DNA from 4 places in the Eubacterium limosum genome. Region 2 is predicted to be linked to each of the others. Evidence: riboswitches for the same ligand, from Rfam matches in the RefSeq annotation. Region 2 holds a riboswitch; each other region holds the start of a gene.
What was found. Region 2 has a riboswitch for cyclic di-GMP ahead of B2M23_RS12825 (sensor domain-containing protein). Riboswitches for the same ligand answer to the same signal wherever they lie in the genome.
Positions count from the first base shown of each region.

Region 1: another riboswitch for cyclic di-GMP. It lies ahead of B2M23_RS20135 (fibronectin type III domain-containing protein); the one in region 2 lies ahead of B2M23_RS12825 (sensor domain-containing protein).
Region 3: another riboswitch for cyclic di-GMP. It lies ahead of B2M23_RS03015 (helix-turn-helix domain-containing protein); the one in region 2 lies ahead of B2M23_RS12825 (sensor domain-containing protein).
Region 4: another riboswitch for cyclic di-GMP. It lies ahead of B2M23_RS05840 (pilin); the one in region 2 lies ahead of B2M23_RS12825 (sensor domain-containing protein).

Region 1 is NZ_CP019962.1:4,281,595-4,287,070, forward strand. It holds gene B2M23_RS20135 (fibronectin type III domain-containing protein) at 1-3,933, opposite strand, end outside; cyclic di-GMP riboswitch class I at 4,064-4,151, opposite strand; gene phoU (phosphate signaling complex protein PhoU) at 4,301-4,978, opposite strand; gene pstB (phosphate ABC transporter ATP-binding protein PstB) at 4,993-5,476, opposite strand, start outside.
Region 2 is NZ_CP019962.1:2,723,011-2,728,486, reverse strand. It holds gene B2M23_RS12830 (carbohydrate-binding domain-containing protein) at 1-1,199, shown strand, start outside; gene B2M23_RS12825 (sensor domain-containing protein) at 1,235-3,358, opposite strand; cyclic di-GMP riboswitch class I at 3,383-3,470, opposite strand; gene B2M23_RS12820 (redox-sensing transcriptional repressor Rex) at 3,568-4,212, opposite strand; gene B2M23_RS12815 (P-II family nitrogen regulator) at 4,372-4,722, opposite strand; gene B2M23_RS12810 (DUF1538 domain-containing protein) at 4,790-5,476, opposite strand, start outside.
Region 3 is NZ_CP019962.1:655,830-661,305, reverse strand. It holds gene metG (methionine--tRNA ligase) at 1-387, shown strand, start outside; gene B2M23_RS03020 (LTA synthase family protein) at 639-2,642, shown strand; gene B2M23_RS03015 (helix-turn-helix domain-containing protein) at 2,683-3,015, opposite strand; cyclic di-GMP riboswitch class I at 3,105-3,192, opposite strand; gene B2M23_RS03010 (helix-turn-helix domain-containing protein) at 3,284-3,619, opposite strand; gene trxA (thioredoxin) at 3,836-4,159, opposite strand; gene B2M23_RS03000 (aminotransferase class I/II-fold pyridoxal phosphate-dependent enzyme) at 4,257-5,476, shown strand, end outside.
Region 4 is NZ_CP019962.1:1,266,284-1,271,759, forward strand. It holds gene B2M23_RS05835 (O-antigen ligase family protein) at 217-1,497, shown strand; cyclic di-GMP riboswitch class I at 1,763-1,856, shown strand; gene B2M23_RS05840 (pilin) at 2,037-2,537, shown strand; gene B2M23_RS05845 (pilus assembly FimT family protein) at 2,933-3,463, shown strand; gene B2M23_RS05850 (type IV pilin protein) at 3,527-3,982, shown strand; gene B2M23_RS05855 (prepilin peptidase) at 4,021-4,794, shown strand; gene B2M23_RS05860 (type II secretion system F family protein) at 4,855-5,476, shown strand, end outside.

The DNA.
Region 1 (5,476 bases), 1.6 Mb from region 2:
ATATTCAATGGTTTCTTCGTTTGGCGTCAATCCCCACTTTTCAAAATAAGCGGTTAAGTCTTTCTTGGCTGTATCACTCGCCATACGGATTAACAGGTTATCCTTATCTGTCTTCATCGTATTTCTTCGGTAATTTTGATACAGGCGGCCATAGAAGCTGTCGGGATCATCGAGATTGTTGTAGGTATCATCATACGCGAGGTGCAGCTGCCAGAACATGCCCAGCTGTGTGAATACATTGCTCGCGTAGCCCTTTGTGCCAGAAGTGACCTTCTGGTAAATCCCAGGGTAATCGGCCCGTGCTTCTGCTTTTTCGTCAAAGGTTTTTACAAGCTGAGACAGAATATTATTGGAGGTTTCACCGTAGACCATGTCACCCTCATCGGTCACATGTCCAATTTCATGGGCGATCCCCCAGCCATAGAGGTTTCCGCCTCCCATGGTTCCATCCGCCTGTTTCGTATGTGGCCGTCCGTGTGTCATGCCGCCGACTGAGCCATACTCAATGCCGATATGCTGGCCGGTAGCATACATAAACGCGCCGGTAAACATACGGGTATACCGGATATTAATTCTGGAACCAGGCCATTTATCTTTTGCATCCTCCGCATCTCTGGACAGTCCTTTTGAATTATAGGTGATGTCCATCAGCTGTTCCATGGCCAGGCTATTCTGATAAAGCTGTTCAATCTGTTCGCTTTCGCTGCCGTTAAGGGCTTCGAGCACAGCTGTCGCCGGCACAGAAAGCAGCATCTGGTTTGTCATAATATCTGTACTGTTGTAAATGCTGGATTTTTTATCCCATTGATATTTCGATTCTTCACCGGCATACATGTCCGGCACTTTGGCGACAAAATCTTTCAGTTCTTTAATATAGGACTGGATCGCTGCTTTTGAGTCATTTTCATCTGTAATTCCCGTTAAATTCAAGTACGGGATCTTTGTTGCTCCCGCCACTCTTACCTTGATATCCTTACCGGATGGGCTGGCGTTTGGATAACGGATATACAGGGCTCCGCCGCGTTCACTATCTTCGCCGCCAATCTGCTCAAGGGTAATTTCATTCTTCCCTTTCTTTAAATTAACGGTCTTGCTCCAGCCTGTTTTGACGTCAGGATGGTATTGAGTATAGACAAGCTGCGGGAGGACACTCCCTTCTGTTCCCACATAAACATTGATGGTATCGCCTGCTTTTGCGGCCAGGCCCAGCGGCTGAAAATCATTCAGCGCCATGGCAAAGCCCAGATTGCCATTTTTGGCGTTTGATACATTCTGGTCCACAAGAACCGTATCATCAATATTGGTTTCACTCAGAATCGCTTTTGCCAGCGTGAGCTCTGAAAGGATGGAATCCTTATCCGGATGGAACTCTCCGCTCACAGCATCTGGAGTATTGGCGCGCTCAATAAGCTTATCCACAACCTCCATGGTTACACTGTCCCTCAGTTCCACATGTAAATCATCCACGAACAGAGCGTTTGTTTCATCTGCCAGACTGTCATAGGCGTAGAATTTTATTTCCGAAATGCGGCAGCGCGCATTCGGAGCGCCTGGCCAGTAGAGCGCCGGATTCATCTGAATTTTTACAGGTTTAATCTTTTCATTGATGCGGATACGGTAGTATTCTTTTCCATTGGTGCTCTTTTTCGCCTGAACCACAAAATCTTTTCCGATGTTCAGGTCGTGTGCCTGCCCGGCCTCATCCCACCAGCGGATTTTCATGTATGCGTTATAAGTACTTGGCTCACCTTCGCCGCGCACCAGCACTATATCATTCATTTCATAGGACTGGTCAAATTCTACGACCGGCGCCTGAAGCTTGCCTGACCAGCCGCCGGCATCCCAGCCCCCATAGTTCCAATACGAGGAATAGTCATTGTCCACAATATCAAATTTATCATAGGCCTGTTCATAATCACTTTCCTTTAAATAGGGATAAGTGACGTCCTTAATATGGGCAGTGGGCTGGTTAATCTCACCGGCACGGTTGATCAGCTTATAATTTGAGGTAACCGGCGGCTCGATGGATTCTGTGGCGCAGGTATATACAGATGATTTTGCCCCTTCGCCAATGGCGTTATAGCCGGTCAGATAAACCTCATATTCAGCCTGATCCTTAAGGTTTTCAATCACATAGCTGGTGTTTTCTAAACCCCCAACCTTGGTGTATTCACCGTTTCCCTTTTCACGGTAGTAGACATTATATCCGGTAGAATTTTTTTGTTTTTCCCAGTTAACTGTAATCTGGCGGTATCCGCCTTTTAGCGTGATCCCCTCTGGCTGCTCAGGCACTGAGGTTGGCAGCGGTATTCCTATTACGGGCGCGCTAAAGCCGCTTTCCCAGTTTCCGCCCTCTGATCGGTTAACAGACTGAACCGAAATTTTATACTCCACAAAGTTGGTCAGATCACTGATCGTCAGGGAAGTTCCATCCACAGGCGTCAGTACAGTCTCTGCCTTACCGCTTTTGGGGTCCGTATAACTCATTTTGACCTCATAGCCTGTTACATTACTCTGTGCTTCCCAGCTGACACTCAGGCTTTCATTGCCAGAGGCTACCTGAACGTTTGTCGGGATGCTCGTCACCTGCTCGACAATCTTATCCTTGGTATTATTCAAGAATTCAACCTTTGAAATTTCCGCCAAATTACTGCTCGCCTTATTGGTTTCTTTTACAATGATCGTAACCTTTTTAATCGCGACCTGCCCTTTCAGGTCAACAACAATGGTTGACGGGGAGGCTTCATCGGTTAAAAAGAGATAATCCGCCTTGTCCTGAAGGTCAAACTTATAGCTATGTATCTCTTCAAATTCATCGGTCACCTCAATGGTTCCCCTCTTTGGCGCATTTTCAAGCCCCAGTTCACTTGGGGCAATGCGAAGCTCTGTCGCTACGACTGGCTCCTTCATTACAAGCGGAATTAACAGAGGCGTATCCTCTGAAATGCTGCTTCCATCCTCCCTGGCAAACTGAACCATGCCTGCCTGATCGGAGGCTGTGCTGAAAAGCTGGGCAATATCGCCGCTTTTTATCGTCACAGGATCCGTTTTATCTTTTTCGAAAGTCACGTTGCCGGGATCTACAATCGGGGAGGTGTCACTGATCTGTACTTTTCCTGAGTCATGGGACACACCCATATTTTCCTGTAAATAGACCAGATCGACAATATCCACGGTTCCATCTCCATTCAGGTCACAGTCTGCTTCAGAAGAACCAAGGCTTTTCATGACCGCATCGTAATCGGCATCGTCAATGCTGCCGTTTTGGTCGACATCGCCTGTTAAAATTGAACCGCCCATAAATTCGACACGCTTGGAGCTGCCCTGGAGGCTTACCTGCGCCTGGGCTGGTACCATCCCCTTGTCAGAGACTGTGACGGTGTAGTCGCCAATTGGCAGGCTGTAAAAATTGACATTGGCAAAATAAATCTTCGCATCGGGCTCCTGCTCATTGCAAAGAACGTTGCTGCTGTCCACTCCATTGGAATCTCTGTCAAAAAGCAGTGTCTTATACTGGATGCTCCTGCTGCCAAAATCCGTTGTGGCTTTTTCACTGATGACATCCTTTAAAGGAATTTCCTTGGACGTACCGTCGCTGGCTGCCAGAGTCAGGACTGCTGTTTCTGACAGCTTTGTCTTCGGCTGGTTAAAGTGGATTTCCACCTCGATATTTCCCACCAGGTCAGCAGACGCTCCTGCATAGATGACACCTGCCTCTTTATTTTCCGGCTGAGGCTCAGGAGACTCAACCGCCTCAGAAGATGGCTTCTCCGCACTTTCCGCTGTCTCACCCTCTTCCTGATTTTCTGTCACGGTATCATTCTCTGTCATTTGGGCAGCAGGCTCCTGTCCTGATTCTTCCGCCAGAATAGATACCGGAAAGCTCGCAAACAGCATAACAACTGACATAAAACAAGCTAACCATTTTTTCATGTTCTTTTCCTTTCCTTCTCTTATATAAGTACTCCCAGTCTTTTACCGCTTATCTCATTACGCTCGTATGAACAAAAAACGGCTGCGAAAGGGCGCAGCCGTGCGGTGTCCACCGATGATGATGGATTTCCGTAGCAGCTGGCTGCCATTACCGTTTACCGGCTTCAGGCCCTTTAGTTTTGCGTCTCTGCCTTTCAACAGATTTGCCCTTTTTACGTTTTAAAAACGTTATTAAATTAAAATCACTATAGACTATGTCTCATTATAACAGGCACGATTCTCCGCGTCAAGAATCATTGATTATTTTGCATTAAAAAGAAAAAGACCAGAGTAAAAAGCTACTCTGGTCAAAAATAAAAGCTAGAACTTACTCGTCTTCAGGAATTGTGTTTAAATCATTAAAATCCATATAATTTCCGGTCACAATAAAATATACTGTTTCAAAAATATTGGTGGCATGATCGCCGATTCTCTCCAGATGACTCCCAATAAAGGAAAAACTCATGGCCTGAAGAGCCATCTCCGGATTTTTGTTGATTTCTGCAATACAGTCACTGTGCAGGGTATTGTTCAAACGGTCAATTTCATCCTCATACCGGATCACATCGTCCATTTTGCTGATATCCTCATCAATATAAGCCTCTATACACATTTTCAGCTGGTCTTCCACCATCTTTGCCATCTGCGGAATATTATCAAGTTTTTTATAGTATTCCTCTTTGCGCAGACAGATCACTTTTTGGCAGATATTAACCGCTAAATCCGCGATTCTCTCAAGATTTGTAATAATCTTATAGGTTGAAGAAAGCCTTCTCAAATCCCCTGCGACCGGCTGCTGTCTTGCAATAACCTCACTGACAATCTGTTGAAGCTGAATTTCCTTTAAATCCACGATATCATCACGGCTGATAACACTTCTGGCCAGTTTTACATTCTGTTCTTCCAGCGCTGTAATTGAATCGGACAGCATCCGTTCTGCCTGAGAAGACATCAGCAGAATTTCATTCTTAATGGTTTTTAATTCTTCATTATAAACTTCTCTCATTATTCGCTCCTTTATCAACCAAATCGTCCGGTAATGTAATCTTCAGTACGTTTATCTTCCGGATTCATAAAAATGGTGTTGGTTTCATTATACTCGATGATTTCTCCCATAAGGAAAAACGCAGTCCTGTCTGAGATTCTGGCCGCCTGCTGCATGGAGTGTGTTACGATAATAATGGTATAATCCTTTTTAAGCTCCTCCATCAGGTCTTCAATTTTTGAAGTGGCAATAGGGTCAAGGGCAGAGGTTGGTTCATCCATCAGAATAACCTCTGGCTGCATGGCAATGGTTCGGGCAATGCAGAGACGCTGCTGCTGCCCGCCGGAAAGGCCAAGTGCCGACTTGCCCAGACGGTCGCTGACCTCATCCCACAGCGCAGCGCTCACCAGGCTGTCATGGACAATTTTATCAAGTTTCTTCTTATCTTTCAAGCCCTGGCATTTTGGACCATAGGCGATATTGTCATAAATACTCATCGGGAATGGGTTAGGCTTCTGA
Region 2 (5,476 bases):
ACGCTGCCGGCGACGGTATCAAGTCCACCAATGATGAGGATACCGCCAAGGGTACCATCCAGATTGATGGCGGCACCTTTGACATTACCGCAGGCGCTGATGGTATCCAGGCTGAAAACAGCCTGACCATTAACGGCGGCACCTTTAGCCTGGCCACAGGCGGCGGGAGCACCAACAGCAGCGATAAGGCCGGAACCGCGGGCAACACCTGGGGCAGCTGGCAGCAATCGCCCCAGACCGCTTCTGACGACACCAGCGACACGACCCAGAGCGCAAAGGCTCTGAAGGCCGGAAACGCCATTGTCATCAACGCCGGCACCTATCACATTGACTCGTCTGACGACTCGATCCACGCAGATGGCACCATCGACATTAAGGACGGTGCCTTTAATCTGAGCTCCGGTGATGACGGTATCCACGCTGACACCTCCCTGACCATAGATGGCGGTACCTTTGATATCACCAAATCCTATGAAGGCCTTGAAAGTATGAGCATTACCCTGAACGGCGGTAAGGGCAGCATTGTGGCGAGCGATGACGGCATCAACGCCGCGGGCGGCGACGGCTCCTCACAAAATGGGCGTCCGGGGCAGAACCCCATGGAAAGCGCCAGCGTGGACGACGGCTCCATTGTGCTGAACATTAATGGCGGTAACTGGGCCATCAACGCCGGTGGTGACGGACTGGATTCCAACGCCTCCATCAACCAGACTGGCGGCACAGTCACCATTGATGGGCCCACCGATGGCGGCAACGGCGCGCTGGATTACGACGGCACCTATAATCTGACCGGCGGCACCCTGATCGCGGCAGGCAGCTCCGGTATGCTCCAGACACCATCGTCCAGCTCTGCTCAGAACAGCATCTCACTGACCTTTAACACCGCCCAGACAGCTGGCACAGCCATCAGCCTGAAGGATGCAAATGGGCAGGAAATCGCGAGCTACACCCCAGCCAAGGCATTTCAGAATATCATCATCAGCACGCCGGATATCCTGACAGGGTCTACCTATACCCTGACAAAAGGCGGCGCAGACCTGACCACAGTGACACCCTCCACCTCAGTCACGAGCATTGCCGAGGACGGCAGCACCTACAACAGTGGTATGGGCGGTGGCCCTGGCGGCACCCATCCCGGAGAAAGCGCCCCGCAGGATATGCAGGGCGGACAGACGCCACAGGACAGGCCAGGAAATTAAAGCATTAAAAAAGAGCTGCACTACACAGCTCTTTTTTAGATGTTCTCTTTTAAAAATCGTTCTTCAAACTCTTCTACCGGCATGGGTCTGGAATAATAATAGCCCTGAGCTGCCAAACACCCGCAATCATTCAGGAAACCCACCTGGTCTCCCGTCTCTACACCCTCGGCAATGACCTGAAGTTTCAGATCATTAATCATGCCGATGGTATGCTCAATGATGGTCTTGCCCTTCTGGGTCGCCACACTCTCGTTAAAGAATTCACGATCCAGCTTAATGGTGTTGACCGGTACATTTTTAAGCATATTGAGTGAGGAATAGCCTGATCCAAAGTCATCCATTGAAAAGGAAATTCCTTCCTCTCTCAGCCGCTCCATGCCACGGTACAGGTCTACAGTGTTCTCCACAAAGCTGCTCTCGGTCAGTTCGACCTCCAGAAGCTCCTTGGGAATATCGTAGCGGCGGATAATATGCAGCAGCTTTTTATAAAAATTCGGGTTATACACCTGCACTCTGGACACATTAACCGACACCGGAACTGCTTCCATTCCCCTGTCCAGCCAGGATTTGACGATCCGGCAGGTCTCTTCCCAGACATATTCGTCCAGCTTGATGATAAAACCGTTGCGTTCAAAAAGCGGGATGAAGCGGCATGGTGTCAGGAACCCCCTCTCGGGATGGTCCCACCGCACCAGCGCCTCAGCGCCGATCACCGCGCCGTTCTGCACATTATGCTTCGGCTGGAGGAATACTTTGAACTGGCGTTTATTAAGCGCCTCATCCATTTCATTTTCGATTCGCTGCTCCTCAAGCTGTTTGGCTCTCAGCTTTTTATCATAAAAGGCCCATTGCTTGATCTGGCTTCCCTTGATGGTTTTCTGGGCCAGGTTTGCCCAGTCGCAGAGGATACTCATCTGGGTATCACGGTCTTTCACAATGCAGATTCCGCAGGAGGGCATGACCTGGTAGCTCTCAGAAAACTGGTTGATCTCTTTCAGGATCTTCTTTATGCGCTCGAGCAGAGGATTGCCTGAAGCATAAGACATGCAAAGGCAGAACACATCGCTGTTCATCCGCCCAAAGGCATCCAAAGGCCCCATATTGGCCGAAATAACCGTTGCCATAAACCTGAGCAGTCGATTGCCCTCCTCACGCCCGTGCAGATCGTTAATAAATTTAAAGCGGTTGACATCCAGCCGCACCACAGCAAATTTTTGGTCTGGATAATCCTTGACCAGTCTTTCGGCCTGCGCATAAAAGGTATTGATATTATAAATACCAGTCAGCCGATCAAACTCTGCTCGGTATTTCAGGGTTTCGTGAGCCCGCTTGGATTCGTCGATATTGTTCAGGGTGCCGATCACCCGCTTGATGCTGCCATCCTCATTATAAAGTACATTAAAGACAATCTTACACCAGATGTACCGCCCTTTCTTATTGCACAGGCGTATCTCCATTTCCACCTGGCCGTTACTGATGGCTTCCATATTCATTTTCTGCTTTAGCACTTCAATATCCTTGGGATGGACCACTTCGTCGTTAAGCCAGATTTCCTTGATATCCCGGCCGTCATAGCTGCCCATGAATATTTCTGAAAATTCAGGCGCATAGTAACGCTGATCCGTCTCAATGATCCACTCAAACACCAGGGTATTGGTCTGCTCAATGACCAGACGGTAGCGCTCGTCGTCTATCTGTTTTTTCTGGAGGCTCTCGTTTTCCTTTTCAACGGCTTCCATCTGTTTTTTATAGTCGATATCCATGATAAAGCAGAGCAGGATCTCATCCTCCCCGCCATAATCGACCGCCGGAAAAACGGTCAGTGAAGCCCAGTGAAAGCTCCCGTCCACCCATAGTTTGCGGAACTCACCGATAACGCTGCCCTTTCCAGATTCCAAGGCTACGTGTATTTTATCAAGGTCAAAAAATTCCAAAAACCGTTTCGAATCCTCCGGGTGGATCATGTGCGCTGACACATCGGCAACGGCATCTGCCAGAATACCTTCTTCCGGCGGCGTCACATATTTATTCTCCACATGGTAGATAATGCGATAACGGTTCCTTGTAACATTCAATTCATAAAGCTCATCGTAAATATTGCGCAAAGCTACATCGTAAATATTCTTTTCAATGGTTTCATTCATCTTTTTTTCTGCCATTTTACAGCTCCTATTGTGGGGTTCAACTGCAGCTGGCTGCCCTACAATTTATGTTTGTTTAGGCCCTTTAGCTTTGCGTCTCTATCTTTCAACAGATTTGCCCTGATATCAATTATATTTATAACTGTCTTCTATTATATAATAGTTTTTTTTGAAATACAACTCCTATTTTTTACAAAAAAAGCAGGCTTCACGCCTGCTGTATACATTTATTCATCATCGTCATCTTCGTTAATCAGATAGGTCAGCGTAAAGAGGCTGTCGGTGATATTCACACTCTCTACCACCACGTCATCAGGCACTGTCAGATCCAGAGGAACAAAGTTCAGAATCGCCTTGATGCCCAGCTCTACGACACGGTCCGTGGTTTCCTGCCCGACTTTCTGCGGCACACTCAAGATACAGATATCAATTTTATGGTGTGCGACAAAAGCGTCGAGATCATCCATATGGTAGACTGTCACATTGCCGACCTTCTTGCCGATCTGGTCCGGGTCCACATCAAACATGGCTTTGAAATGGATGCCTTCTTCTTTAAAACGCTCGTAATTGACAATGGCGTGGCCCAGGTTCCCAGAACCGATAATAATGCAGTTATACTGGAGATCAAGCCCAAGAATTTTGCGAATGGCCTCCTTCAGCTCTTTTACCTTATAACCATAGCCCTGCTGTCCGTAAGCGCCAAAGGAATTCAGATCCTGCCGGATCTGCGAGGCGGTCAGCCCCATCATTGCCGCCAGCTCCTTAGACGAGATTTTTTCAATATGTTGATCCTGTAAATCGGTTAAATACTGGTAATACTTGGGCAGACGCTTAACAACTGTCATCGATACCCTTTTTGAAAAAGTTTGCATTCTGCACTCCCCTCCTGCGTCGTACTTATCCTTTTTATTATATCAAGTTGTTAAAAAAACGTCAATTTTTATGACCGAATTAATCAAAAAAGTGTCAAAGTTTTTTGAATCCTTCAGAAATCGAGCAAATAAGCGCCTTTGGGGTATCTTTAAAAGCAATTAATCTGCGATGTCCGACATCAGGTTAAGATGCGGGCTGCCGATCACCTTGGATACATCCAGCACAAAGGCGATGCCCATACCCGGCTTGTCGATTTCGATTTTCCGCTGGATCGAGCAGAGTACCGCGTTCCTTATGGACGCATCCACCAGAATCAGAACAATCTCCTTTTCCGGTTCAATGGTGATGCCGAAAAACCGCGCGTTCTCATGGATGCCAGACCCGCGGCCGTACATGACAGTCGCTCCGTCAGCGCCGCCCTGTTTAGCAGCGTCAATGACCTCGCCGGACATATCCTTTTCCACAATCACCACAATCAGTTCGGTCTTAATTTTATTTCTGTCTTCCATTTTTTCCTCCATCATTCGCTAAGTAATCTACATATTATATATGATTAAAATCTTCTGTCAATACCGGTTAAGAATCACGGGATTGCTTTTCGCACTGTCTTTTCCTGTATGCCTCCTTCTGCTTATAAAAGAAGCCCAGAAGCAGGGTTGTCAGGATCGGTGCAAGAGCGATCAGTGCCACAACGCCAAAGCCGTCCAGCAGCGGATTGCGGCCGGGAGTCGCGCCCGCCACAGCCACCGAAAGGGACAGGATAAAGGTCGAGCACATCGGGCCAGTGGCCACACCGCCGTTATCAAAGGCCATGGCTAAAAAATTTGGTTCCACAAAACGGCCGAGAATAAAGGCCAGTATATAGCCGGGAATCAGAATCCACCAGAGGGAGATACCGACCAGCAGCCGGATCATGGCTGTCATAACCGCTAACGCTACCCCCAGTGAGATCGCCAGCAGCATAACCCGCGCCTTGATGGCGCCGCTAGTCATTTCCTCAACCTGCTTTACCATAACCTGGACGGCCGGCTCGGCAAAGGCGACCAGAAAGCCGATGGCAAAGCCCAGCGGAATGAGAATCCAGCTGTACTCAAGCTCTGCGAGCGCTGTTCCTAGAAACTCACCTGCGGGCACAAAGGCAATATTTACACCCTGGAGAAACAGCACCAGCCCCAGATAGGTCACCACAAAGCCACCCATAATCCGCTTGATGATAGGTGCCCGCAGCCGTAGTGCAATGGCGTTTAAAAACAGGAAAATCAA
Region 3 (5,476 bases), 2.1 Mb from region 2:
AAGCAGCAGCCTAAAAAGGAAAAACAGGCCAAGAAGGAAGAAAAAACCGAGGTGCCGGAAGGTTTGATCACCATCGATGATTTTGCCAAGGTTGAGATGAAAGTCGCAGAGGTCATCTCCTGTGAACAGCACCCTGACGCAGACCGCCTTCTGGTGTTCCAACTGGATCTGGGAACAGAAAAGCGACAGATTATCTCCGGAATCGCTAAATACTATAAGCCTGAAGACCTCGTGGGCAAAAAGGTCATTGTCTGCACAAATCTGAAGCCGGTTATGCTGCGGGGACTGGAATCCAACGGGATGATTCTTTCCGCTGTTAAGGGGAAAAAGCTGAGTATTCTGACCGTTGACGGCGATGTGATTCCAGCCGGCGGCAAGGTAAGCTAAAAGGATAAAACTTAATTTGTATTGAAAATAACACAAAACCGCCTGTTTAATGATATAATATGATATAAGGGTCAAAAGAGCATGTGTTTCACGTTCGCGTGAAAAAACAGGGCTTTTGGACTCGCCAAACATGAGAAAGCAGCCGTTTTTTGCAGAAAAATGAGCGGATTTCGAATGTTTTTCGGATTTCGGGAGTGTGAAACACGGAGAAATCCGAAGGTATTATCATCTTCAGAGAACAGGAGGTTTTTTTGGATTCTGTAATCAATTTAACAACGAGTAAAAAAAGAATATTGGCAGCGCTGGCGACAGTGGCAGTGCTGAGCCTGAGTCTGGCGCTTTGTTACCAGATGATGGGATTTGATGAACGTTACCTGAACACAGCGGGGCTGTGCATTTTTATGATCGGCCTGGCGATCTTTTCAAATATAGAGTGCAGGGAGCGTGCAGCAGCTCTGTGGAATATGCTGCTGCTTGTCCTGATCTCTGCCTTTTCTTATACCATCTTCCAGATCTTTCAGGAAGCGCCCTTTGATACAGAGGGAATTCGTTTATTTTTAAACCTGGCCTGCTGTATGGCAGTCTATGTTTTTTTATATATTTTAACAGGACGGATGAGAGCATCCTTGATGGGTGGGGGAGTTCTTCTGTATATTTTTGGATTGGCAGGCTACTTTGTCCGTCTGTTCAGAGGAGATACGCTGCTCTATACGGATCTGTTTTCAGCGAAGACAGGACTTCAGGTCGCTTCGGCCTACCATTTTGAGCTCAGCGGCACGATTCTGCTTGCAACGCTGGTTCTGGCGGCACTGCTGCTTTGGGCCTTTAAAGCAAACAGACGCGTTCGGGATAAATATAAAAGCCGTAAGCTGCGCCTGATGGCCTTTGCAGCCCTGACCATCACCTTTGGGTTATTTTTTGAGACCAATGTGGAGCGGTATTACTATGCCTGGGACATGCCGGTTAACGGCTACCCTTATACCTTTACGGTCAATGCTAAGCTCTCACATGTCAGGGAGCCGGAAGGATATGATCTGGCCTTTCTGGGCGAGAGTATCAAAAACGTGCAGCAGCCCATGACTACAGGGGCTGTCGGCCGGGGCGGAACAACGGAAAAAGCCGCTGTTGGTCCCGGGATGAAAAACAGTCATAAGCCTAATATTATTGCCATTATGAATGAGTCCTTCAGTGACCTGCGGGCCGTGGGGGATTTTTCAACCAATATTGACTACATGCCCTTCATTGACAGCCTGCAGGAAAATACCATTAAAGGGAATCTCTATGTGTCAGTTTTCGGCGGAGGCACCTGTGACTCCGAATACGCTTTTCTGACAGGGAACACCACGGCTTATCTGCCAGAAAATGCGAGGCCCTATCAGCTTTATATCAAGGGTCCGGCCCCCGGACTCACGTCAACACTGAACTATGAAGGCTACAGCAGCTACGCCATCCATCCTGGAGAGCGGAACGCCTGGAACCGTGACAAGGTTTATCCGAATTTTGGCTTTCAGCAGTTTTTCTCAGAAGAAGAATTTTTGGAATCTCAGACGCTCAGAGAAAAATGGGTCAGCGATGCGGCCACTTATGACAAGGTCATCGAGCTTTATGAAAACAAAGGCGACAATCCTCTTTTTGTCTTTGATGTGACCATCCAGAACCATGCTGGCTACCAGCTGAATGCCGATGATCTGGAGCCCGTGCTTCTGGAGGGGATGGAGGGAAGCTATCCTGAAACCGAGCAGTACTTATCGCTGATGCGCAGCTCCGACGCGGCGTTCAAAAATCTGATCGACTATTTCAGCGGTCAGGATGAGCCCACACTGGTGGTCATGTTTGGCGATCATCAGGCGTATATTGAGCAGGCTTTTTATGAAGAACTCATGCAGAAGCCCCTGGACCAGTGGAGCCTGGAGGAACTGCAGAGGCGTTACGTTACGCCCTTTGTCATCTGGGCAAACTATGACATCCCAGAAGCTCAGGTGGATAAGCTGAGTGTAAACTACCTTTCCAGCCTGCTGCTTGCGCAGGCGGGTATCCAGGGCACACCCTACAACAATTATTTAATGAAGCTGTCCGAAACCCTGCCGGTCATCAATAAAGTAGGGGTCATTGACAATGAGGGGCAGTACTTCAGAAGGGGCGATCCAACTATCCATGACCGTGAGGTCCTGGAATACCAGCAGATACTCTACAATAACATGCTGGATACGGCGAGGCGGCGAAACGATTTGTTTTACCCGGCTTCAGACTTTTAACTAAAAAAATCCCCGGATCATTTGATCCGGGGATTTTTATTTATTTTTTCAATTTAAAGCCGTCAGTCATCACCTTGATGACATCGCACACGATTTTGGACTGCTCGTCATCAAGCCCTTCCATTGCAGTGGACAGAAAGTGAATCCGGCTGGTAAAGGACTCGACGGGGAAATCGGTAAGAAGTGCGCTGACAGGAACCTCCAGTGCTTCGGAAATGGTGATGAGCGTTTCAAGTTTGGGCAGATGGGTGCCGCGTTCCAGCATGCTCAGATAATTCGGTGTAATATGAACACGTTCCGCGAGCTGGTATTGCGTCAGTTTTTTATCAAGACGGGCTTCACGAATATGCCTGCCAATAACTTTATTATCCATTGTGATTAACTCCTCTGCGTGAGATTGGGGCAATAAAAAGACCCCGGCATAAACCAAGGCAGGGAGATTGCATTCAGTAAGTTTAATACCCGAGCAACCGGCTGTCGTTTCATCTGGAGATGAATTAGACCCTTGGCTTTGCGTCACTACCTTTCAATAGTTTTGCCCTATTTCAAAATGATTCGGATGTATATTATTTACTATAACTCACAATGCGAATGAAGTCAATATTCAATTATAGTTTTGTTCAAGAATTTAAACAAATAATTTAGTCATTTGTTGTTTTGAAATGGTCGCACATTAGCTTGACCATATCCTGAACTAATGCAAGCTGTTCGTCCGTTAGATTGTCAGACGGAATACAGAAAGAGGGATACAAATCTTTCCAAGACTCCGTTTGATCCTCCATCAGAAGGTCGTCGGCGGAAACGGACAAGACATTGGCAAGATTGATAAAGGTTTCCAGCCGGGGCAGTTGCGCGCCCCTTTCAATGATACTGAGATAAGTGGGGGTGATACCGGCCTTTTTAGCCAGCTGGTTTTGTGTAAGATGGGCGTCTTTTCGAAACTGGCGAAGCCGCTGCCCGAGGTATTTACTGTTCATCTGGAGTTCCTCCCGAGTGTTTGACAGATAGGATTGAAAATAAGGAAGCTATAAACAATTTTCATAGTAACATATTTTCAAAAAAGGTTCAAGGATTTTCGAAATAATAGTTATAAAAATGGAATAAAAAGAGAAACGTCTTGTATTGTAAGAGAAAATATAATAAAAAGTAGTTCGATAAAAAAAGACCATGCCCGGAGCACAGTCTGAAAAAACTTATAAATTTTTTAGGGTATCAATGTATTCCTGCTTGTCGCGGCTTCCTACGAAACGTTCGACTTCACTGCCGTCCTTTAAGAATACACAAGTCGGGATGCTCATGACATGAAACTGTCTGGCCAGATCGGTGTTTTCATCCACGTTCAGCTTACAGATCTTAGCGGTTGCAGGGACTTCGCCGGCGATTTCTTCGATGATCGGAAGAAGAGCCTTGCAGGGACCACACCATTCAGCCCAAAAATCGACCATAACAGGGCCTTCCGTATAGTTTAGCACTTCCGCTTCAAAGTTAGTCATATCGACAGAGATGATATTTGCCATCTTTTTCACTCCTTGAATTTTTTTACAGTGATTATCATATCAATAATCTATCTAAAAATAAAGGGGAAAAATCCAGATTTTATGATAAAATAAATCCATGAAAAAACGACTTTTATATACAAGATTACAAGAACTGAGTGACAGAGGGGCTTTGCGGTTCCATATGCCGGGGCACAAGGGAAAAATTTGCTTTGATAATGAGAACTGGGCAACCCTGGATACAACAGAAGTGCCTGGGGCGGATAATCTGCACGATCCCTCCGATATTCTTTTAAGGGTTCAGGAAAAGCTGGCAGAAGCTTATGGATCAGAGGAGGCCTGTATTCTGGTGGGTGGCAGCACAGCCGGCATACAGAGTGCTGTTATGGGCGTTTGCAGGGAAGGCGACAGCCTTCTGGTGCCGCTGAACTGCCACCGTTCTGTTTATGCGGGGTTGGCATTGGGCAGGGTAAAGGGCATTTATTTTGAACCGGAATACGATACTCGGCTGGGCTTTGGAAAATGCATTACCCCGGAGCAGGTAGAAAAAAAACTGACAGAGCATCCAGAGGTAAAGGGGATGATCCTGGTCAATCCCACCTATTACGGCACTGTCAGTGATGTGGCCGCCATTGCGGAGCTGCTTCACAAAAGGGGAAAGGTGCTGATCGTGGACGAGGCTCACGGAGCACATCTGAAATTTTGTGCTGCACTGCCGCCGGACGCGGTAACCTGCGGGGCAGATATTGTTATCCAGAGCACGCACAAACTTTTGGGCGCTTTTACCCAGAGCTCCCTGCTGCATATGCAGGGACCATTGGTGGAAAGGCGCCGTGTTAAAAAGTTTCTGGCCATGCTTCAGTCCTCAAGCCCCAGCTATCTTTTGATGATGAGTGTGGAAAACGCTGTGGATGAAGCCTGTGAAAAGGGAGAAGCCGTTTTTCAGGCAATCGCAGAGCGTTGGGATTATTATCAGAAACAGGCAGGAGCAGGCGACTGCATTGTCCTGTACACTCCGGGAGAAGGACAGCTCTATGATAAAAGCAAATGGCTGCTGATGGTAAAGGACGGCCGGGGCACGGCTGCTGAAAGGCGGCTGCTTGCAGAGTTTAACATCCAGTGTGAGATGTCTGGTTTTAATTATGTGCTGGCCATGACAGGAATCGGTACTACCGTTGACGAACTGGACCGGCTGATGGCAGCAGTGGCCGATATGAACAGAGAATGCCCAGAGGCCACAGAGCCACCAAAGGTCGAATTTGTCAGTCTTTGGAAGCACGAGGAGAAATATCCCCTTTGGCAGGCGCTCTACAATATGGAAACTGGGAGAATGCCTCT
Region 4 (5,476 bases), 1.5 Mb from region 2:
GTTCTTTAATCCGCGGACAGCTTTTTTTGTACAATCCATTGACTTAAAACGGGGTCAGTCTGCCTCTGTTTAGTAAGACAGCCCCATTTAAGTTAGTCGCCGGTAATCTTGTTATTATGAGAAAAGAATGACGATGGACCAAGTGTACGATTCAGGATGTGTTTATGGGAAAAATATGCTACAACTTAAGAAAAAATACTGATATTGAGGAAAATGATGCGAAAACTCGAACTTAAAACGACCGTCTCCGCAGTGCTGGCCATCATTGCCGGAGCAGTGCCGCTGATCATTGTGCCGCCCTTTGGGGATACCCTGTATATGCCCAAGCTGATGACTATCGAGGTGCTGGTGTTTGGGCTGCTGCTCTTGTATGTGCGACCCATTACCGAGTATTTTACCGGGAAGCCGAAAATTCCTTTGCCCGTGAAGCTGGTGCTTTTGTACCTTTTGTGTATTACCGTTACCCTGCCCTTTTCGACAGATGTGATGCTGTCGCTCAAGGGGCGGTCCTTCCGGCTGGAGAGCTACTCCGCCATTTTGTTTTATGGTCTTTTAATGATGTTGGGCGCTTTTTTCTATACCTTTAAGCCCTGGCATGTACGCCTTTACGCAGCGGGGGTATCCTGCGTGGCGGTTTATGGCATCTTTCAGAAATTTGGTTTGGACTTTCAGCCACAGGACCCTCTGATGTACGGCGGGCCAGGCGCCTCCTACGCCACCATTGGCAACCCGAATTTTCTGGGCTCTTTTCTGACACTGGCGCTGCCAATTCTTGTCTATGCTTTTATCAGAGGATCGAAGGCTTATCTGCTGCCCTGCGGACTAGTATATTTCTGCCTGTTGTGCACCAATACAAGGGGGGCGTGGATCGGCAGCTTTCTGGGGTTTGCCCTGTTGGGGGTGTTTTTGCTGAGAGAGCAGGAGAATCGGCGCCGTTTCGCAGTGGTGAGCGGTGTGTTTGCCTTTTTAACCCTTGTTTTTCTGTTGGTGAACAGCGGCTTTGGCGCGCGATTTTTCAGCGTTTTTGCAGATCTGTCCAGAATGCTCAAAGGCGATGACTGGGAAAAGGGCGGCTCCTACCGGCTTTTTATCTGGTCAAAAACTCTGGAACTCATCCGAATGCGCCCGCTGACCGGTTTTGGCATTGAAACCCTGGGGCAGGTCATGGGCCAGTATTTTGAAAACGATATTGTACAGGTAACGGGTCACCATCTGGTCATCGACCGGGCCCACAACGAATACCTGCACATTGCTGTGAGCAGCGGCGTCCCCGCGGTTCTCAGCTACCTGGCCTTTGAAAGCGCGACATTGTATCAGGGCTTCAAAAACTGGCGTTATTCGCCCCTGCTTGTGCCCCTTGTCTGCAGCATCGCCGCCTACATGGCCGCCGCCTGCTTTAATATTTCCGTGGTAAGCGTGGCTCCGGTCTTCTGGATATTCTGTGGAATCGCAGTGCGTTTGAGTGGTGAAATTCAATCAAATTTGAATATGATTTAAGGAAATAAAAATTGAAAATAATTTGAAAAAGATTTAGTATTTTACCCAAATAGTGCTGTTTTTACCATCGCTTTAATGCTGGTGGTAAATGAAATGGCATTTATAATAACTTATAGCTATAAGAGAAGCGAAAAAAGCAAATTTGTATGGTTTTGAAAGTGTGCATACATGTATTAATGATGAATAACAGGATACTTTTAGAATATTTAAAAGTAACTGGTTTTTATAGTTCTTGACAAATGCCAGAATCAGTTGTAGAATAGAATTGTTCAAAAGGCAAAGCGGTGCGAAAGCCCGTGGCGCAAAACTACAGGGTCTACGTCGGGAGCTCCAGCCTGATATGACAGCCAGATGCCAAAAACGGTAGATGGCCGAAAACCCCTGTATGGTTTCCGGCTATTTTTATTTTTTGAGTAGCCTTTAACAAAAAGGTACGCTGGGGCAGTCAATCACTCTGTTTATAATCGTCATGGCGCGGACGGTTAAAATAAAGGTTTATATTTAAAGGTAAACAAGAGAACATAAAAGGAGAGATGTAAATGATTCAGATGATTAATAAGCTGAAGAAAAACCAGAAGGGTTTTACTTTGGTAGAATTGATTGTAGTATTGGTTATTTTGGCGATTTTAGCAGCGTTCACGATTCCGGCGATGTTGGGGTTTGTGAATGATGCGAAGAAGAAAGCTTCTTTGGCTGAAGGACGTGAGGTTTATGTGGCGTCTCAATCCGCTGCATCAGAGATCACAGCCAAATCATCTACAGGAAAAGTAGCAACAGAAGATGCAGGAGCTGTGGAAACTAAAGCAGAAGAGTTGATCAATAATGATATTCCTGAAAATGGAAATATAACGGTTACTGTAAGTGATAGCAAACCTGAGGGTTTTGATGCGAAGATTGATAATGGCAACACTTCCAAAGTATGGGTAACAACAGCTGGACAAGTTTCTGGAGTGCGTTACACGGATGCAGCTGCCAAGTACTTAGTTAAAATTGATAAAACTACTTCTGGTAACAGTGCTGATGTTGTAGATAATAAGTAATAAATTAAAGATGTAGAGTTATAAAGCATAATGCATAGGCCGAGTCTGCAGCGCCGCAGCCGGCCTTTTTCCCCATTTTTCCAGGCGCTTTTTTTATTGCCCAAAGAAAAAACAAAACTATAGTTGACAGTTGATAGTGGATAGTGGATAGTTTTGGAACATTTGCCGCGCAAATTTGATTTAGATCAAAATCGCTGTGTGATTTGGTACATGAATGATTCACTGTCTATTATCAACTATCAACTCATTTAAAATTGGTTTAAATGCTTTTCTGCCTTAAAAACAGGATTTTATTGCTTTTTAGCAGAGAGGCCATTGTGTTTTCGGGATTTCGGGACAGGCTTTCTCTGCAGAAAGCCTGTCCGGGATCCGTTTTGAGGATAGAGGAAAACAAAATGATTAATCTTAAACAGCGTCTGAAAGCCAGCGCAAGGTCTGAACAGGGCTTTACGCTGGTTGAACTGATCGTGGTGCTCGTAATTTTGGCCATCTTAGCAGCCTTTACCATTCCCGCTATGCTGGGGTTTGTGGAGAATGCTAAAGAAAAAGCGGCCCTTGCTGAAGCAAGGGAGGTATATGTTGCTACACAAGCTGGAATAACAGAATTTTTTAAAAATCATGCTAAAGTAGAAGATGGTAATTTCATTGAAATTACTGAAAATATAATGAAGTTTTTGGATAGTGATTTAAAAAACAAAGAAGAATTTGAATGGGGAACCTCCTTTTTTTCAATGCCTAATCAGCAGAATATGATGGATGATATAATTATAGGTAAGAAGATAAGATTATATGTTTTTATGGGGGAAAAAGGAACAGAGGAGGAAACAAAGGTGGTAAAGATACAATATAAAGATTACACTGGAAATTATATTACGACGATTACCCCCGGCGGCTCCGCCGAAGTCACAAAAATAGAAAAAGCTTAAAATTTGTATCCCAAAAACCCGAAAAGTTAATCAATTCTCCATTGAAAAAAAAGAGGTGCCTCTATGACCCTTTGCCGCAAACTTAAAATTCTCATCAAATCCCCCTCCGGCTTCACCATGATGGAACTCATCGCTGTCACTGTCGTCATTGCCCTGCTGGCAGTGATCATCATTCCGGGGTACCTCCACTTTATTGACGACGCCAAAAAGGATGCGGTGGTGGCTGAGGCGAGGACCATCTATCTGGCGGCCCAGATACGGGCGACGGAGTTTAAATCCGCCGAGACAGCGGAAAACCCTTACCGCATTCCGGATGCCAATGATCTGCGGGATCTGGTGGGGCCGGATAACGTCTATGAGGGGGTTACAAAGCTGACCATTGTGGACGACAACCGTGACGGCACCATTGATAAAATTGAGATGATTAAAAATAACATCAATGTTATAATTGAACCAGGAAAAAATGTGATTGTCGATGGAAAGGTGAGAACTGTTTATTCCAAGGATGATCAAAAGTAAAATGTATGAATTCACACATAAGTCCTGGAGGTTTCGCTTTGTATGATTCTTTATCTTTGATATATTTTGTGCTGTATGCCTTTGTCTTTATCTTTGGCTGTATGATTGGCAGTTTTTTAAACGTGGTGGTCTACCGGGTGCCCATTGGCATTTCAATCGCCAAGGGCCGGTCTTTTTGCCCGAACTGCGGCAAGCCCATCGCGTTTTATGATAATATCCCGCTGCTCAGCTATCTGTGGCTGCGGGGAAAATGCCGGAAATGCGGGGCGAAGATCGCGCCGCGGTATTTCTTTACCGAGCTGTGCGGTGGGCTGCTGGCCCTGCTCATGGCCTGGCATTATGATTTTGGCCTTCAGGCGGTGGTTGGGTTTGCGGTAGCGGCCATTTTACTGGCAGTTACCCTTATAGATTTTGACACCATGACCATCCCCAATGGCCTGGTGATCGCCTTGATAATACCTGCGGCGGCCAGCTATTTTGTGTTTCTGGAACCCGGCCTTATTTCCCGGGTAATTGGTGTGTTTGTCATATCGGTGCCCATGCTGGTATTATCCCTGGTTATTCCCGGCGGCTTTGGCGGCGGGGATGTCAAGCTCATGGCAGTCGCAGGATTTCTCCTCGGCTGGCCCTGTACCCTGCTGGCGACCTTTATCGGCCTGGTGCTGGGCGGCATTGTAGGCGTCATCAAGCTTATCCGCAAGAGTGGGGAAAAGCATATGGCCTTTGGCCCATACCTCTCGGCGGGGATTTTGGTATCCATGCTGTGGGGAATGCAGATCATCTTTTGGTATTTGGATTTTTTTGGACTTTAATGAGAGGGCAGACACCCTGGACTTCAACCTTATGAAGCGGCTGGAAGGAGCGATGAGACTTTGCCAAAGTTTAAGTATAAAGCAAAAAACATGAACTCAAAAATAGTAAATGGAATGGCGGACGCCATTGACGAGAGCACGCTGCGTAAGGCTCTGCGGGAAAAGGATGAATTTCTGCTGGAGTGCCGTGAAGTGGACGCTGAGAAGAAAGCCTACAAGATGAAAAACATGGAGCTTTCGGATTTCTCGAGGGAGATTGAGAACATGCTGGCCTCGGGGATTACGGTCATCCGCGCGCTTTCCATTATGATGGAGCGTAACATCAAGCCCAATGTGGCGAAGGTGTACAAAGCCCTTTACCGTGAGGTACAGCAGGGGATCACCCTGTCGGAGGCCATGGAAAACAGCCGCGGCTCCTTTCCGCAGCTCATCATCAACATGTTCCGGGCGGGCGAGTCCAGCGGCCAGATGGCCGAGACAGCGCACAAGATGGCGCTGTACTATGAGAAGGAGCACCGCCTCCACACCAAAATAAGAAACGCCATGATCTACCCGATCCTGCTCTTAGTGGCAACGGTCGTGGTGGTGATCGGGCTGTTTACTTTTATCCTGCCCCAGTTCTTTGATTTGTTTGAGGGGATGGACGCAGCACTGCCAGCGATTACGGTCATGGTGATCGGGA